One region of the Alteromonas sp. R7 genome, then DNA from elsewhere that is predicted to be linked to it. Evidence: predicted binding sites of a transcription regulator. Region 1 holds the regulator's gene; each other region holds the start of a gene.

Region 1 (6,125 bases):
AGTACAGCCGTTTCTATAGCCATGTTAAAAAGCTGGATAATGAAGATACCCAAGCACTTCAGTTTGCATTCGGGTTTGTTCGTGTTGGCGAAGGGCGTTTATGTGAAGTTAACGGAGCGTCTATCGTAACCGATAAGAAAACAATGCCCTTAGAAGTGAGTGGTGAAGGGCGATTCACGGTGCCTACTGAAAAGGCCCTGAAACTTGCCAACGCACTGGTTCGCATCGATTTAAACGAACGCGCGAACGTGTGTGATATGTCGGTACAACTTGAAACCAAGCCGGAATATCTTAAGCAGTATTACACAAAAGACGACCTTACGTTTTTGTATGGTCAGTACGAAGCTTTCTTTAATGAAATGGGAAGCTTTTTGTCTTTCATGATGCCTTCGGTAAAGGGCTTGATGATTCAGTTTGATGACAAGAATTTAGATTTCATTACACCACAAGGTGTGCAAATCAATAACGGCGTATTGCATCTAGAACAAGATTGGATCAACGACGCAAAAGGCTTAACACTGCCTCATGCGCCGCTACGTGTTACCGCTATGGCTTCAAGCTAAATGCATATTTGGGATTAGGTAAGAAGCTGATACCTTATTTGCTCTGCTAAACGCGCGATTGTCTCTTCGCCCTTCGCGCATAGCTCTTCGGCTCTATGGAATTCCATAATACCCACGTCGGTAAGCTGAGGCTCAATAAGAATGTCAGGCGGATCGCCAGCCAAACGTGAACGTGTGACGCGAGCTTGAAGTATCTCAAGTGAACTGCTCATCACGCTCATAATTCCAGGCGGGTTCCGCTTGTTCACTTTAGCGGGGACTTCGGTCAACTCTTCTTCCACTTTTTCAATCACATCAGAAGCAATGCCTTCTTCAGTCTTTACATTGCCAGCCGAGACGCTGTCTTTTTCGTCTTTTTTCTCTAGGGCTTTTTCTTCTTTGTTGTCAGGGGAAAACCATTGCCGTAGTACGTTTTGACTCTTTGTAAAAAAGTCCTCAGTTTTGCGCTGGTTTTCTTCATGATCTTGTCTCAACTTTTCAAGACGAAGTGGTCGGAAATCGGCGTTAAGGTTAACCGCGATTACAAAATCGGCTCCTAATTGGCGACATAAGTTCACCGGTACAGGGTTTACAACGGCACCGTCTACCAACCAACGATCACCGTGTGCTACGGGCGCGAAAAGTGCGGGAATAGCGCAGGATGCTTGAATGGTGTCTCCAATAGGACCAGAGTTAAACACCACTTCACGGCCTGTATAAAGGTCGGTAGCTACAGCCGCAAACGGCTTAAGCATGTCTTCATAAGTCGATTCACAAAACTCGCTTGCTAGCTTGTCGAAAACCTTCTGTCCGCTGGCAATGCCGCCGCGTCTAAGTCCTACACCCATAAGAGCAAGTACCTGCCAGTCGCTGAGGGAACAGGCCCACTCTTTCAATCCTTCCAGCTTGCCACTTGCGTAGGCAGCACCAACATAGGCACCAATAGAGCATCCCGCTACAACGTCAATTTTTACGCCGAGTTTTTCTAATGCTTCAATTATGCCAATGTGAGTCCAGCCCCTTGCGGCACCGGCACCTAGCGCAAGTCCGATTTTCATTTACTTAGGTTCCATAATGTTTATTACTTCAATAGTATTATCTTCATCACTGAAGTCCGTACTATTTTCTGTAGTGAAAGAAGGTTCATCGAACCCGATATCACCGTCTTCTACCGGGCCTTCTTGTGTAGCTATAGCTTTAAAATCATAAAGGTTGCTGTCGATTAAGTGTGAAGGCGCTACGTTTTGAAGCGCACGGAACATCGACTCTATACGACCTGGGAAGCGACGGTTCCAGTCTTGAAGCATAGCCTTTATGTTTTGGCGCTGTAGGTTTTCTTGTGAGCCACAAAGGTTACACGGAATAATCGGAAATTCAGCGGCCTGAGAATATTTCTCGATGTCTTTTTCTGTGCAGTACGCCAATGGACGAATAACGATGTGTTCACCGTTGTCGCTGACTAGCTTTGGCGGCATAGACTTAAGCTTGCCACCATGAAACATATTGAGGAAAAACGTTTCTAGCATGTCGTCGCGGTGATGACCTAATGCAATTTTAGTCGCACCTAACTCTTTTGCCGTGCGGTACAGAATACCACGGCGCAAGCGAGAACAGAGAGAGCAAGTCGTCTTTCCCTCTGGAATTTTGTCTTTAACAATAGAGTAGGTGTCTTCTTCTACAATTTTGTAGTCAACGCCAATGCTTTCTAGATATTCAGGCAAGATATGTTCTGGGAAACCAGGCTGCTTTTGGTCAAGATTAACCGCAACGATATCAAAGTGAATAGGCGCAATCTTCTTTAAAAACAATAAAATATCTAGCATGGTGTAGCTGTCTTTACCGCCAGATAAACACACCATTACTTTGTCGTTGTTTTCAATCATACCGAAATCGCCAATGGCTTTACCCACATTGCGGCGAAGTCGTTTCTGAAGTTTGTTGAAGTTGTACTTTTGCTTACTTTGCGCAGCATTTAATGGCGACGCGTCAGCACTGTTTGTGCCTAAACTCATAATTAACTAGCTTGGTTTGTGATAAAGCCACCATTATACATTAAAGCGGCTTTTCGAGACCATGCTTGTGAAGTTAAATTTGTTGGTGACATACCGTGTTGGCCGCTAAGTAACGGCAAACACGGGCTATGCGGTACTGATGAAAAGACTACACCGACAACGGCGACACAAATCCATCTGGCTTAATAGCAAGCACATCGCAATTGAGTTCGTCGATCACGTGTTCTGCAGTGTTACCAATTAGGGCCGCTGAAATGCCCACACGGCCAACGGTACCAATAACAACCAGCTCTGCATCCAGTCTTTTTGCCACTTGCGGGATAACTTTTTCCGGAAGGCCTTCTCTTACTACGCATTTGTTTTCAGGAATACCGTACTTTAACGCGTGACTACGCATTTCTTTTAAATGATGATTTTTTACCGCGTCGTGATAGGTATCGGGGTCGAACTCAGGTACTTCTATGGCGATATTAAGTGGTGTAGAAGGGTAACTGTTGACCAAATTTACGCTACCTTTCAATAAAGAGGCGTAGTCGTTAGCAATGAGGGTGAGCTTATCGTTAAGTGCGGCATGCTCATCGTCTTCACTGCCTACGTTTACTGCAGCAATAATCTCTCCTCCTTCTGGCCAGTCGTGCTCTTTAACGAGCAATACTGGGCGAGGGCATTTACGCATTAAATGCCAGTCGGTGGGGGTGAAAATAACAGAAGCAAGATCGTCGTGCTTTTTGGTTGCCTTTACCACTAAATCTATCTGATTGTTTAGGGTGTAGTAAATAATCGACTCATACGCACGATTATTCCATTCTACAACGATATCAGTTTCAGTGAATCCTTGTTCTCTTAAGTGGGTGGCAAGCCATTTTGCATGCTCCTTTGTAACTGCATCGCGCATTGACTCGCGCTCATCCGGGCTAAGCATGGTCGTCATATCATAAGATAAGTCGTATACCACCATCATTGCGGTAACTGAAGCGCCTGTTTTTGAAGCGAGTTCATAAGCTCGGCTTAGTGCAGGTTGGTTATCGCGCTCGGCATCTACCACGGCCAGAATTCGTTTACACTCAATCATAACGTCCCCCTAACTACGAAACTTAGTAGCGGCTGTCGAAATCGAAGCTTTCTAATACTAACTATAAACGACATTGGGAAAAACGTAAGTTGTTTTAGATCAAGAATTTTACGAGGCGACCATGAGTGAACCTACCTAATTGAATATGGAGCAACCGGCGTGGCGCTGAAAGGGAAGATAGGTGGCTAACACAGGTTACAAAAAAGCGCGCTTAGTGCGCGCCTTATTTAACACTTAAAAAGGACTAACCGCAGACAACGCTAGGGCCGTTAAGCGCCGCTAGTTTGGTGTTTAGCCTATCGAAATCCAAAATAGTAATAAGCCTGCCGTCTACTTTTATGATGTTGTCTTTTTGAAAACGGCTTAACAGACGACTAATCGTTTCAATCGTTAATCCTAAATAGTTTCCAATTTCGTTGCGCGTCATGGTTAAGTGGAATTCTCTATGGGAAAAGCCACGCTCTTCAAAGCGTTGCGACAGGTGTGAGATGAAATACAGTAAGCGCTCTTCTGCAGTTCGCTTGTTTAAAAGCATGATCATGTCGTGATCTTGTTTTATCTCAGCGCTCATGAAGCTCATGATCTGGTGGCGTAGCTTTGGAAATTGCACTGACATTTCGTCGAGGGTCTCGTAGGGAAGCTCACACACCATGGCAGTTTCTAACGCAGAAGTATAGCTTTGGTGTTTGTTCTCTCTTAGTGCATCGAAACCGATAATATCACCAGGAAAGTGGAAGCCGGTAATCTGTTCTTCACCTTCGGTATTAGTCACAAATGATTTGAATGAACCGGTTCTCACTGCAAATAGAGAACGGAATTTATCACCAGTTTGAATCAGCGTGTCACCTTTATGAAGCGGCTTCTTGCGTTCAATAATATCGTCAAGAGATTCGATTTCTGTTTTGTTTAACGCCACCGGTAAACACAGGTGACTGAAACTACAGTTTTGACAGTGAATAGAAAATTGGCTTCCTTTGCTCATAATGCACGCTCTCTAAAAGAATACCCGACAATAATACACCCATTTTTAAACGATTGCGCCATGAATAAGATAAGATGCATATATTGCCATTATTACTGCAATAATTTGTCTAAAATGGTTATGCTGAAAACTTCGAACAATATATTGGCTACCAGCGCTTGCAGCGAGCAAGGTGGGTAATGTACCCAAACCGAAGAAGAACATAATAGCAGCGCCTTCTAGCGCGTTACCCGCCGCGAGAGACCAGGTAAGTGTGGAATACACCAAACCGCAAGGAAGCCAACCCCAAATAAAACCATAAGGCAACGCACTTAAAGGGGTCTTAAATGGCAAAAAGCGTTTTGAAAGCGGCTGGACTTTGGAAAATAGGCCTTTACCCGCATTTTCCAGCACTGTTAAGCCAGTCCACCACTTACCCAAATAACACGCCAGTAGAAGCAACATGATTCCGCTAAGTAGGGAAAGGGCATAGTTGGCAAGAGGTATATAATCTGCTGCAATTTTTCCAAGTGCCCCGGTTATTGCTCCGGCGATGGTGTAGCTCACTATACGTCCCATGTTATAGGCAAGGGTATAGGGTAGTGCTGAAGCGCCTTTAGGGGATACCATCCTTAGCGCAGCGACAATTCCACCGCACATTCCCACACAGTGAACTCCACCGGCTAAGCCGATAAGAAAGGCAGAGAAGTAGTTAATCCCTTCCATGTGGCGCTTGGCTTTTGTCTACTTTACTGTCTTGAAGTTGCTTGCGTTGCTCAGCTAGCTTTTTTTCTTCTGGCGGAAGATCATCGTCAAACAGTATGCTATACCCTTGGCGATCCAAATCTTCAAATTGATTGGTTTTCACCGCCCAAAAGAATATCACGATAGCGACGGCAACAATGATGATGGCGATTGGAATTAATACGTAAATAATACTCATGCTATTTGCTCAAAAGTCGCGTTGAGTTTGTGACCACAATGATACTGCTTAACGACATACCAACAACAGCCATCCACGGTGAAAGTAGGCCTGATACGGCGAAAGGTAAGATCAAAACGTTGTAACCTACCGACCAGCCGATATTTTGCCTTATTTTTTGCTTCACTTGATGCGCAGTTCGAATAAGCTCTGGTACAGAAAGCAGCTGATCTCCAAGCAGTATCACGTCGGCGGCAGTTTTAGCCACGTCTGTGGCATTACCCACTGCAATTGCCACATCAGCGCTGGCAAGAACTGGAGCGTCGTTGATACCGTCACCCATCATCATCACTTTCGCGCCAGATTGCTGCATAGCTTGAACGGCTTCGTACTTTTGCTCAGGTGTTAGGCCACCTTTAGCGGTCGAAATTGGCAATGGTGCGGTAAGCGCATTAACGTTTTGCTGTGTATCACCACTTAAAACGGCGAGGGTATGGCTTGCAGCTAATATATCGAGAGTTTCTTGCGCATCTTCTCTTAGTGAATCCTTTACTTCATACGCCGCCATAATACGCCCCTTAACCGTGAGAAACACGTTAGCTGAAGGGAACGCTTC
Region 2 (6,125 bases), on a different contig from region 1:
TACCGCAGGCGATCACGATTGGAGCTCGAACGTTATTCACCTTGTTCTAGCTCGTCTGCCTGATGCTCCCAAAGGCGTTAAAGGCATCAGCTTATTCTTAGTGCCCAAGTTCCTTCCAGATGCCAGCAATGAGCCTGGCGAGACGAACAGCTTGTCAGTGGGAAGCATCGAACACAAAATGGGGATCAAAGCGAGCCCGACTTGCGTGATGAATTTTGACGGTGCAACGGGTTACCTTGTAGGTGAAGAAAACCAAGGCCTAGCATGTATGTTCACCATGATGAACGATGCACGCTTCCAAGTAGGTCTGCAAGGTTTAGGGGCGGCAGAAGCCTCTTACCAAGGCGCGCTGACCTATGCCCGCGAACGCGTTCAGTCTCGCGCACCTCAGGGAATTCAAAATCCAGAAGGCAAAGCAGACCCGATCGTCTTTCAACCTGACGTAGCGCGTATGTTACTTACGCAGAAATCACTGATTGAAGGCTGTCGTGCACTTTCACTTTTCTATGCCAAGTTTATGGACGTTGAGAAGCTTGGTGAAGGTCAAGAAAAAGAAGATGCCGACAAGATACTTCAGTTTTTAACGCCAATCTGCAAAGCTTTTATGACGGATATGGGCCTTGAGACCACCAGCCTAGGTGTACAAGTATTTGGTGGTCACGGCTTTATTCGTGAATGGGGTATGGAACAACTTATGCGCGACGTGCGCATTGCTATGTTATATGAAGGCACCAACGGTATTCAGGCGCTAGACCTTATTGGTCGTAAGCTTACCCGAGATGGCGGTCAAATGATGGAAGCGACCTATAATGCGTTTAACGCTTTGGTCAGCGACATTCAAGACAGTGAGGCGAAGGGTCTGGCTCAAGGAATTCTTGATGACTGGCGTGCATCTTCAGCCGATTGCTTAGGTATGGATGCCACCACCGCTGCAGCTGCTGCTTGTGATTACTTGGCATACAGCGCCTATTCATTGATTGGTGTACTGTGGTACAGCATGGCCGACAAAGCGCAGGCATCAGGTAATGCAGTACTTGCAGCGTCTAAGATGAAGACACGTGACTTCTACATGGAACGTATATTAGTACGTCGCGATGCGCACAAAGCCGCTTATAAAGCTGGCCCTGGAAGCACCCTTGCAATATCAGGTAATGAGTTTGATTATCTGTAGGCAGCTTATTCTGCTATAGCCCGTGAAATATGGGCTATGAACGCAAAAAAGGTCACTATATGTGACCTTTTTTATTATGATTTGAACGAAACTATTAGTCGTTCGCTGCTACTTGGGTTGAAAACGTATCTGAAAACCAATCGTTAAGCATCGCTTTTTCATAAGAAAGCGATTCCGTGCGATTGCGACGAATATTCGACTCCATAAAATCCATATCTTTAAGTTTCACATCTTCACCACTTAAAATGACCTGACCGTCGGCATTAGCCAACGAGTAGCTGAATGTCATTCTAGGAATATCAACGCGCTTAATGATACGGACGTCGCTACCGGCACCGTTACCGAAGCCGACAAACTGGCTTGGCCAAACTTGGCCAGCTAAATCAACATTTGTTACTGTCATTGACAGCACTTGCGACTCAGGTAAATCACTGGCCAAATCTACAATGTGTTCTTCAAGCTCTTGTAGCGTTCGTTCGCGGAACCGTTTACGAGATTCATTGGTTGGTCTTACATCGCTATAAGACTCAGGTTCTTCCCACGTTATCTTCACCTCAGCGGCTTGAGTGGGAGCAAAAACGGTAAGGAGTCCCACCGCTGTGGCGCAGCTTAAACAAGAAAAAGTACGTAATTTATTCACTTTTATGCTCCTAAATTCAGTCGTTTAAACTATGAGTTAGCAAGACATTTAGAGAAAGCTTAGCATGCAGCAATTGTCGGCTTTTATATCAGCTTTATATTTAACCAGCCTTGTTAAAATTGGCTAGTCTCGCTTTGCTACTTGCATAAATGACGACTGTTTAATGATTAGGCATAGTTGAACGCGTTTAGTTCCCGTAAAGTTGGGGTTTATATCGTCCTTTTCACAATAGGTGTGATAAAAACGTTTAACGCTTGCGCTATCAGCGGTGATTTGCTGAACATATGTTTGCTGGTAAGGCTTTAAGGGACTCAGCTGGATATTAATTTTATCTTGTAAACTACGCAGTTCTTCTCGCTCCGGTAAGGTGGCAATTGAAACTAGCCATTCAGAAAGCGAGTTCTGGATATCTTCAAAGAGATACTGAACAAAAGGAGACCGCAGCACAATTACCAAAACAATAATTTCAGCAGCGATGATAAAGAACCTTAACATGACTTCTCAGCTAACTTTGACAGACGTTTACTACAAATAGCGCCAATTTTTTAGCACCTTTCTCACTATGTGCTCAACTACACTTTGCCAATTTACATTTTCACAATGCTCACTGTACACGATTCAAACGGTAATTGACCACATTATTATCGACGATAATAGGGTTATATCGGTTTACCTGTAAATACAGCAAACTATACTCATGTATAGTACGTAAAGCCTAATCGTCGATGTTGGGCATCAAATGGCATCTGGCCGTTATATTAATCCTCATTATTCACGTAGCTGTATTTAACTATTTACAAAGTTACATAGACTGAGGAAATCAAAACAAAAAACGACTTACGTTCTGAAGTTTCAGTATTGACTGAAACTTTAAAAAGATACACCATACGCCGCATTATTGATCTACATTAAATATGACGTTGTGAACGCAGTTATACTGCACAGGCAGTTCGTTACGTCACATAAGGTTAAGCTATGAATGAACAAATACCGGTAAAGACCGTTACACCGGTAAAAGTACATAAACCCAAAGGTGGACCTGAGGGTAAACGCCACGACTCTCGTAGCCGTATTTATGTGCGGGCTGTACAAGGCCCTCTGGAGACGTTTAGACGCATGTTTGGCCTTTTCTTTTTGGGCCTCTTTGCCATCATTCCATGGATTCAGTACAACGGGCATCAAGCCGTGCTACTCGATATTGGTGAGCAGCGATTTACTATATTCTCACTAACCTTATGGCCTCAAGATCTCACTTTACTGGCCTACATATTTATTGTTTCCGCCTTTGCGCTGTTCTTCGTCACCACTTTCGCTGGTCGAGTGTGGTGTGGATTTATGTGTCCTCAAACAACGTGGGTATACATTTATACGTGGTTCGAAGAGAAATTCGAAGGCCCGCGCAACAAGCGTATAGCGCTAGATGCACGCAAAATGGATGCAGATAAATTTTTGCGTAAAACAGCTAAGCACACCGCTTGGGTATTGGTAGCGCTGTTAACGGCTTTAACCTTCGTTGGCTACTTTACGCCAATTGATGAACTGTTTATCGATTTTGTAACATTTAACACCAGCTTCTGGGCAGGTTTATCGGTTATTTTCTTTGCCGTCTGTACGTACGGAAACGCTGGCTACATGCGCGAAATCATGTGCACGCACATCTGCCCGTATGCGCGTTTTCAGTCTGCCATGTTCGACAAAGACACGTTTACTGTATCGTACGATGCAAAGCGTGGAGAGCAACGCGGCCCGCGACCACGCAAACTTAGTCACGAGCAAGTAAAAGAAAAAGGGTTAGGCGACTGTATAGACTGCAACCTGTGTGTTCAGGTATGCCCAACCGGTATCGATATTCGAAATGGCTTACAATACGAATGCATCAACTGCGGCGCCTGTGTTGATGCCTGTAACGGTGTTATGGATAAAATGGGTTATCCTAAAGGCCTGATAAGCTTTACCTCTGAAGAAGAACTAGCTGGCGGTAAGACTCATATTTTACGTCCAAAGTTAATTGGTTACTTTGTAGTTTTAGTGGTGATGATAGGCTTGCTGTTTGCCAATATTTGGATGCGCAGCCCCACCGAAGTTGACATTATTCGCGACAGAAACTCGCTATACCGCGAAACGAATGAAGGGCTAATTGAGAACGTTTATACAATAAAAGTACTTAACAAAACTCAGCAAACCCAAACCTACTCTATTGCTGTAAAAGGTTTGCCTGACTACAAGTACATTGGTGAGCAAACTGTAACAGTTGAAGGCGGTGCGGTGTATAGCACGCCAATTTCAGTTGCAACTGACGCCTATAATCTGGAAGATACGGTTACCGATATTTTTATCAGTGTAACCACCACTATTGATGGGGAAACGGTTACCGTTGATGAGCCAACTAAGTTCCTTTATCGATGACAGATTTTTCATTCTCTGGGCTTAGCCCAGACACCATATTAGATGCCCTGGAAAGTCAGGGCATTTTTCTTCAAAGCGGTTTGCTAGCACTAAATAGTTATGAAAACCGCGTCTATCAGTTTTTGGCTGAAGACGGTCAGCGCTATGTAGCAAAATTCTATCGCCCAGGTCGATGGACCGACGCTCAAATTCTTGAAGAACACGCGTTTGCTGCAGAGCTAATCGATAACGAAATTCCATTGGCTGCGCCCATTTCTCTCAATGGCAGCACGCTGCATCATCACACCGTGGCGGAAACTGACTATCGATTTGCGTTATTTCCTTCGGTGGGCGGTAGACAGTTCGAAAATGACAACCTTGATCAACTCGAATGGATGGGGCGTTTCATTGGTCGTATTCACCGCGTGGCCCATGCTAAAGGGTTTGCACATCGTCCCTCGATTGATATTGAAAGTTACCTCGATGAACCGAAGCAGGTGCTTATGCAAAGCACACTGCTGCCAGAGCATCTAAAGACAGCATTTTTTGCCATACTTAACCCCGTTATTGATGCCACGAAAAAAGCGTATAAGCCAACATCAAGTATTCGGCTTCACGGTGACTGCCACCCAGGCAATATACTGTGGCGCGATGGCCCTACCTTCGTTGATTTAGATGATTGCCGCATGGGCCCTGCTATCCAAGATTTGTGGATGATGCTAAGCGGCGACCGCCAACAACAACTATTGCAGCTCGATACTTTGGTTGAAGCATACGAGGAGTTTCACCCGTTTGACACTGCACAGTTGCCACTTATTGAGCCCCTGCGCGCTATGCGAATGGTGCATTACATGGCATGGCTTTCACGACGCTGGGAAGACCCTGCTTTTCCGCGGGCATTTCCTTGGTTTGCTGAAGACAAATACTGGGAAGGCCAAATACTTGCTCTGAAAGAACAGCTATCGGCCCTTCAAGAGCCTCCACTGAAATTAGGATATTGAGCCAGTCCCTTTACTGCTGAAAAAACGCTTTTTCGATGACCGTTGTCGATAATCTTATGGCGGTTACGAAAAAGCGTAAGGTATAAGAAACCGTATTCGCTATCACTTTTTAACTTAGATATAATCGACAGTGTGTAGGTGCTCTTGTCTAGCTCCATATTAACTACGGCGACAAGGGTTAAACGGGAAATCAGTGAAAAACTGATGCTGCCCCCGCAACGGTAAACTCAACGCGTTGTCGTTTTCTTTTCATACGCCACTGTCTTTTATGCGTTACGTATTAAACGCCATTAGATGGGAAGGCAAAAGAGCTATTACATTTGTAGTAATGGTGAGTAAGCCCGGATACCGGCCTGTACTTCATGGTGTCGTTTGCTTGCTCACATCCATAATTAAGCAAAAACGCGCACTTTCCCTAATCATGTGCTCGGGTGGAGCGCATCAAAGACAACATAAAAACCATGCGTACACATTTTACTAAAGCAGCCCTTAGCGCTGCAGTTATTTCGTGCTTAAGCACACCTGCCTTTGCTCAAACTTCTGACCAAGATATTGAAACTTTAACAGTAACAGGCACGCGTTTGCCTATTTCGTTAACCAAACTTCCTGGTTCAGTATCGGTGCTAACTGAAAGCGACATTAAAGCTTCGGGCGCACTTCAACTTACCGATCTAATTCGCGGCCTACCTGGCGTTAGCTTGTCTCAGTCAGGCAGTCCTGGTGGCTTAACGGAGCTGCGCGTGCGCGGCGGTGAAACCAACCATCTACTTGTTTTAATTGATGGCGTTGTTGCCAACGACGTAGGCCAAGGAAGCCTAGTTGATCTTGCTCACTTAACTAGCGCAAACGTGGTGCGCATAGAACTTCTTCGAGGCCCGCAGAGCGCAAGATGGGGCAGCGGCGCTATCGGTGGTGTATTGAGCATTAC
Region 3 (6,125 bases), on a different contig from region 1:
CTATTGGTAGACACGCAACAAAACGTACGCATATGGCAGTACGTGAAATGGGCAAACCAGCGGTCACTCATTTTCGTGTTATCGAAAAATTTCGCGCATACACGCACCTGCGTTTGAAGCTTGAAACTGGCCGTACGCACCAAATCCGCGTACACATGGCCCACATTAAGCATCCTTTGCTTGGCGACCAAGTTTATGGCGGGCGTCCTCGTCTTCCTAAAGGGGCGTCAGAAGAATTTATCGCTGCGCTTCGCGGATTCCAACGTCAGGCGTTGCACGCCGCACAGCTCTCGCTGTTTCACCCTGAAACGGAAGAGTGGATGACGTGGAAAGCTCCCCTACCTCAAGATATGCAGGACTTGCTTAAAGCCGTGAAAAAGGACACCGCGGACAATCCACAAGATATGCTTTAATGAGTAAGGCGAACTTATGACATTGTCATCTGCAAATTCACCTATATCATCCACGCTGGATTTGATTACTCCAGCGTGGTCATGTCCCGCAAATGTTGTTGCATACACAACGACAAGAATGGGAGGTACAAGCATAGGTGATTTTGCAGGTTTAAACGTTGGCGCCCACGTGGGGGACGACCTCCTACTAGTAAAAGCCAATAGAAGCCTGATTCCACATAGTGAAAAGATCACATGGTTGGAGCAAGTGCACAGCAACCGCGTGGTGTCATTGCCGAGCGCAGATACCACCGCTGATGCGTCGTATTCTTCTTCAACATCGCATTTTTGTGCGGTGATGACCGCAGACTGCGTGCCCATTTTATTGTGTGATGAAAGCGGTCAAGAAGTGGCGGCAGTACATGCTGGTTGGAAAGGTCTCGATACTAACATTATTGGAAGTGCTGTTTCACACTTTGGCAGCGAAGCAAAAAAACTCATCGCTTGGGTTGGTCCTGCAATCAGCGGGCCCTGCTACGAAGTTGATGTACAGTTGGCGAGTAAGTTTCGCCATATAGACGGTGCCATTGCCAATAGCTCTAATAGAGGGAAGTACTTATTAGATCTACCTCTAGTGGCACAGGTGCAATTGCAGCAAGCTGGCGTTGAGAGTATTACACAAAGTAACTTGTGTACTTACACTGACGAACAGCGTTTTTACTCCCATCGAAGAGCTACGCATCAAAACAAGCGCACGACTGGGCGTATAGTTAGCGTAATAGGCCTGCTTTAAATTGTTTCGAAAAAAGGCGGCAGTTTTAGTCTGATCACACAGTTGCGCTAGATCAAACTTCATACATTATTTGTTATCTTTTGGGCTAACTTTTTAATCTCATACTTGAATCGCAATTGAGCAGCCTACATAACTAGAACATAAATAATACCATTCCGCATAGATCATTACCCACTCAGCGAGAGTTAAAATGTTCGTAATTGCGGCGTGTTACCGCAGGTATAGTTGTTCATTAATTAGGTTGAAATTATGAGACTAGATAGATTTACCAGTAAATTTCAGCTCGCAATATCCGATGCTCAATCACTCGCATTGGGGCGAGATCATCAATACATTGAACCTGTCCATTTAATGACTGCCATGCTAAATCAGCAAGGCGGGTCAGTACGCCCTTTGCTTGACCAAGCAAACATCAATGTAAATGCGCTACGCTCAGCACTGAGCCAAGCTATTGAGCGCCTACCTCGTATTGAAGGCATTGGGGGAGATGTTCAATTAAGTAAAGACAGCGGCATTTTGCTAAATCTTTGTGACAAGATAGCGCAGCAGCGAAAAGACGAATACATCACTTCAGAAATCTTTGTTCTAGCGGCGCTACAAGATAAAGGGCGCTTGGGGGAAATCCTCAAAAGCCTGAATATCACTAAAGAAGCTATTGAAAGCGCAATAGACGACATGCGTGGTGGCCAGAAGGTCACGGATCCTAATGCTGAAGATGTACGTCAGGCGCTTGAAAAATACACGACAGATTTAACCGAGCGAGCAGAACAAGGCAAGCTCGACCCGGTCATTGGTCGAGACGATGAGATTCGCCGAACTGTTCAAGTACTACAGCGTCGAACCAAAAACAACCCAGTACTCATTGGTGAGCCGGGTGTGGGTAAAACGGCTATTGTTGAAGGGTTGGCTCAGCGCATCATTAATGGCGAAGTGCCTGAGGGCTTAAAGAACAAGCGTGTTCTTGCCCTTGATATGGGCGCGTTAGTGGCGGGAGCTAAATATCGCGGTGAGTTTGAAGAACGCCTTAAAGCAGTGCTTAATGAGCTGGCTAAAGAAGAAGGCCGCGTGATCTTATTCGTTGACGAACTGCACACCATGGTAGGTGCAGGGAAGGGCGATGGAGCGATGGATGCAGGTAATATGCTTAAACCTGCGTTAGCCCGTGGTGAACTTCACTGCGTTGGTGCTACAACACTGGATGAATATCGTCAGTACATTGAAAAAGACGCAGCACTTGAACGTCGTTTCCAAAAGGTATTAGTTGAAGAACCTAGCGTTGAAGACACTATTGCTATTCTGCGTGGCTTAAAAGAGCGCTATGAGCTCCATCACTCGGTAGATATTACTGATCCCGCTATCGTTGCAGCGGCAAGTTTGTCGCATCGTTATATTAGCGACCGCCAATTACCAGACAAAGCCATTGATCTTATAGACGAGGCTGCGTCTAGCATTCGATTGCAAATAGACTCCAAGCCCGAAGAGATGGATCGTCTGGAGCGTCGTATCATCCAGCTAAAATTGGAAGAGCAAGCTCTGGCCAAAGAAACAGATGATGCGAGTCATAAGCGACTTGAGATGATTGAGCTAGAGCGTGAGCAAGCGGAAACCAAGTACGCAGAGCTTGAGAAAGTGTGGCTGGATGAGAAAGACGCCATGCAGGGCACTCAAACCATTAAAGGGGAGCTTGAGCAGGCTAAACTTGACTTGGAGATAGCGCGACGTGCATCTGATTTGAATCGCATGTCGGAACTTCAGTACGGCCGTATTCCAGAGCTTGAAGCAAAGTTAGAGCAAGCGGCTGAAAACGAAACTCGCGAGACGACGTTACTTAAAAATAAAGTGACGGACGTTGAAATTGCAGATGTGCTTTCGCGATGGACGGGTATACCTGTAGCGCGAATGCTTGAGGGCGAGCGTGAGAAGTTGTTGCGTATGGAAGACGTACTTCACAAACGGGTTGTTGGACAAGAAGAAGCGGTTGAAGCGGTTTCAAACGCAATTCGCCGTTCACGTGCTGGGCTTGCGGATCCAAATCGACCTATTGGCTCATTCTTATTTTTAGGGCCAACTGGCGTGGGCAAAACTGAGCTCTGCAAAGCCTTGGCAGGCTTTATGTTCGATACTGAAGATGCCATGGTGCGTATCGATATGTCAGAGTTTATGGAAAAACACTCGGTAGCACGCTTAGTGGGTGCACCTCCTGGCTATGTTGGCTACGAGGAAGGTGGCTACTTAACCGAAGCGGTGCGTCGCAAGCCATACTCGGTCATTTTGTTGGACGAGGTTGAAAAGGCACATCCGGATGTATTCAATATTCTGCTTCAAGTACTAGATGACGGCCGGTTGACTGACGGGCAAGGACGTACTGTAGATTTTAAAAATACCGTTGTGATCATGACGTCCAACTTAGGTTCAGATATCATTCAAGATAAGCACAACGAAAGTCAGTATGGCGATATGAAAGCGTCGGTAATGAGTGTTGTAGGGCGACACTTCAGACCGGAGTTCATCAACCGCGTCGATGATATTGTGGTATTCCATCCATTAGGGAAGGAGCAAATAAAATCTATTGCTAAAATTCAGCTTGCCTCACTTCGCGCTAGGCTCGCAGAAAAAGGATATAAGCTTACTCTGTCTGCTGCGGCTATGGATAAATTGGCGGACGCGGGCTTCGACCCAGTGTTTGGCGCACGTCCGCTTAAGCGAGCGATACAAGTGCAGGTGGAAAATCCACTCGCGCATCAATTACTCGCTGGCGAATTAATACCGGAATCAACCATTCGTATTGATGCAGATGACAGCGGACTTTTCGTTGTCAGCAATTAAAACCAAAAGGCACTGGAGACAGTGCCTTTTTTATTGCCAGTAGATTCCGCGAAAGACCATTAATCGGCAGCTTCATAACAAAAAACGATTTACCAAAAAGCCACTGGTCGAATAGCGACAGATTACGCTTTCTTGTTTAATGAATTTTCCTAATACAGCTAATTAATTTTCTTGATTTAATAATGATAACTATTATCATTAACTTATTGTTGAGAGGGTTAAGAGGTTGCGATGCAGTTATATAATTCAAACGAAGCGGTAGTTTCTGCGCGCTCAATGCCCCGAGATATAGCTAAGCTTTGTGCGCATTTCATATTATGCATAATTGTGAGCGCAGTCGGTGCCATAGGTACCGGTTTTGCCGTATTTGCATTGAGTGTAAATCAAGCAACATTCTCGCCTGCAGATACTATTATATCTGCACTTACCGTGTTTTCTTTGTCTTTGTGTTTAAGTTGGTTTTCGCAAAGTTGGGGTAAGGCACTTCAGGCAATATCATTACTTTCATTTATAGTATTAGCAACAAGTAGCCTTTTATTATTTTTCTATTGAGCGATTTATGCTCAATATTCTTCATCTCTTTACACAATTAACATTCAAAAAGTAAACCTCTGATTATGCGAATTTAGGAAAAAGTTAATATTCTAAACTCGGTTTATCCTCTAAGCACGAACGAATACATTATCCGCCCGTTAATGACATGTTAAATAGTTTCAGCTATTAGGACGAATAATGAAAACAAACAATAATTACACCCTACGCTTATCTGCTTGTGCATTAGCGCTAATTCTTAACCCTTCTCACGGCATAGAGTTGTTCAACGGGAAGGTCGGTAACGAACACGTTAAGGTTAGTGTTGGAGGTTATGCCAAAGTAGATGTCAGGCATGTTGAAGGGGATATTGCTTATCAGGATTATTGGATTGGTAATTTTCCTGGCGGGGAAGCAATAGAGACGTCACACACAGGTTTCAATGTAGGAGAGTCACGCTTAAATATGGGCGTTTCTATAGGGGAGGTGAGTACTTTTATAGAGGTCGATATGTATGGCGGAGGGGGCAACGAAGCGGTAAGCAACTCTACCAACTTGCGATTACGCCACTTCTTCATCACCTATAAGAACTGGAGTGCGGGGCAAAACTGGAGCACCTTTATGCCGCTTCACGTTATTCCTGAGTCGTTAGATTTTGGTGGTCCTCATGTAGGAGAAGTGTTTGCAAGGCAAGTTCAGGTTAGATACACCTCAGGAAACTGGCAATTTGCCATCGAAAGCCCAGAGACCATTGGGGATGGTGATACCGACGCACCTGCCAATGCCGTAGGGCTTACAGGTGTAGCCGCTGACCCTGATGAGTCTACACCCGACTTTGTTGTACGATACAATTTAGATAGTCAATATGGGCAATATGCTTTCGGCTCTGTAATACGACTTGTCGATCAAGGAGGGGTTGAAGAAGTTACAGCAGCAGTAAATATCGCAGGCAAAATACCACTTTTTGCAAAAGATGATCTACGTTTTCAATTAACCGCGGGTAAGCCCGGTCGGTATGCTGCGGCCGGCATGACTGCTGATGTTGTTGAGGATCCTGCAACTCAAACATTGGAAACGGAAAGTACGCTGGCTTATACCGTAGCGTATCGCCATTTTTGGACCGAAACCCTCCGCAGCACTGTATTTTATGGAGCAGCTAAAACAGATATTTTGGGGCGCAAACGTTCGCACTGGGCGGTGAATGTTATTGATACGGTAGCGCCGCGCCTTGATGTTGGCCTAGAGTTTGGTGCTTATTCTATCAATGATGACAACATAGACAGCATTGACTCGAATTACATCCAAGCGTCAGCTAAGTTCGCGTTTTAAGATCGCTTCAATTATGTTTAGCGCCATGTTTTTGATGTAAACTGAGATTACTTCAATGTTTATCAATAAAAATAGGCGCTTCTATTGCTAAATGCCTCTTGAAAGTAGTTGACCAGTAGCTTTAGCTTTTTGTCAGGCTGACGCGAACGAGGATAAACGGCATAAATACCCATAGTCTTAGTTACGTACTCGGCAAGTAGAGGCGAAAGCGCCCCATCTTCGATATCTTCATGCACTAATGCCTTGGGAAGAAA

Evidence for each region. The regulator FNR, encoded in region 1, switches genes on or off when oxygen is low (the NO sensors DNR and NnrR bind a similar motif). The targets are predictions, from matches to a motif close to TTGATCTAGATCAA.
Region 2: ccoG (cytochrome c oxidase accessory protein CcoG) is a predicted target of FNR. The motif match lies at 2,710-2,723, and genes of this name have one in related genera.
Region 3: clpB (ATP-dependent chaperone ClpB) is a predicted target of FNR. The motif match lies at 1,228-1,241, and genes of this name have one in related genera.

Annotation. Positions count from the first base shown of each region.
Region 1 covers NZ_JBVTQX010000004.1:262,785-268,909, reverse strand. Annotated here, with positions in the region: gene AC0J2X_RS08800 (DUF2987 domain-containing protein) at 1-563, shown strand, start outside; gene AC0J2X_RS08795 (patatin-like phospholipase family protein) at 578-1,600, opposite strand; gene ttcA (tRNA 2-thiocytidine(32) synthetase TtcA) at 1,601-2,554, opposite strand; gene uspE (universal stress protein UspE) at 2,703-3,626, opposite strand; gene fnr (fumarate/nitrate reduction transcriptional regulator Fnr) at 3,871-4,608, opposite strand; gene AC0J2X_RS08775 (sulfite exporter TauE/SafE family protein) at 4,654-5,313, opposite strand; gene ccoS (cbb3-type cytochrome oxidase assembly protein CcoS) at 5,300-5,530, opposite strand; gene AC0J2X_RS08765 (heavy metal translocating P-type ATPase) at 5,532-6,125, opposite strand, start outside.
Region 2 covers NZ_JBVTQX010000002.1:524,503-530,627, forward strand. Annotated here, with positions in the region: gene AC0J2X_RS05085 (acyl-CoA dehydrogenase family protein) at 1-1,171, shown strand, start outside; gene AC0J2X_RS05090 (DUF3016 domain-containing protein) at 1,266-1,811, opposite strand; gene AC0J2X_RS05095 (hypothetical protein) at 1,935-2,306, opposite strand; gene ccoG (cytochrome c oxidase accessory protein CcoG) at 2,787-4,217, shown strand; gene AC0J2X_RS05105 (serine/threonine protein kinase) at 4,214-5,197, shown strand; cobalamin riboswitch at 5,317-5,568, shown strand; gene AC0J2X_RS05110 (TonB-dependent receptor plug domain-containing protein) at 5,659-6,125, shown strand, end outside.
Region 3 covers NZ_JBVTQX010000001.1:654,895-661,019, forward strand. Annotated here, with positions in the region: gene rluD (23S rRNA pseudouridine(1911/1915/1917) synthase RluD) at 1-413, shown strand, start outside; gene pgeF (peptidoglycan editing factor PgeF) at 430-1,185, shown strand; gene clpB (ATP-dependent chaperone ClpB) at 1,435-4,011, shown strand; gene AC0J2X_RS02830 (DcaP family trimeric outer membrane transporter) at 4,744-5,871, shown strand; gene AC0J2X_RS02835 (LysR family transcriptional regulator) at 5,934-6,125, opposite strand, start outside.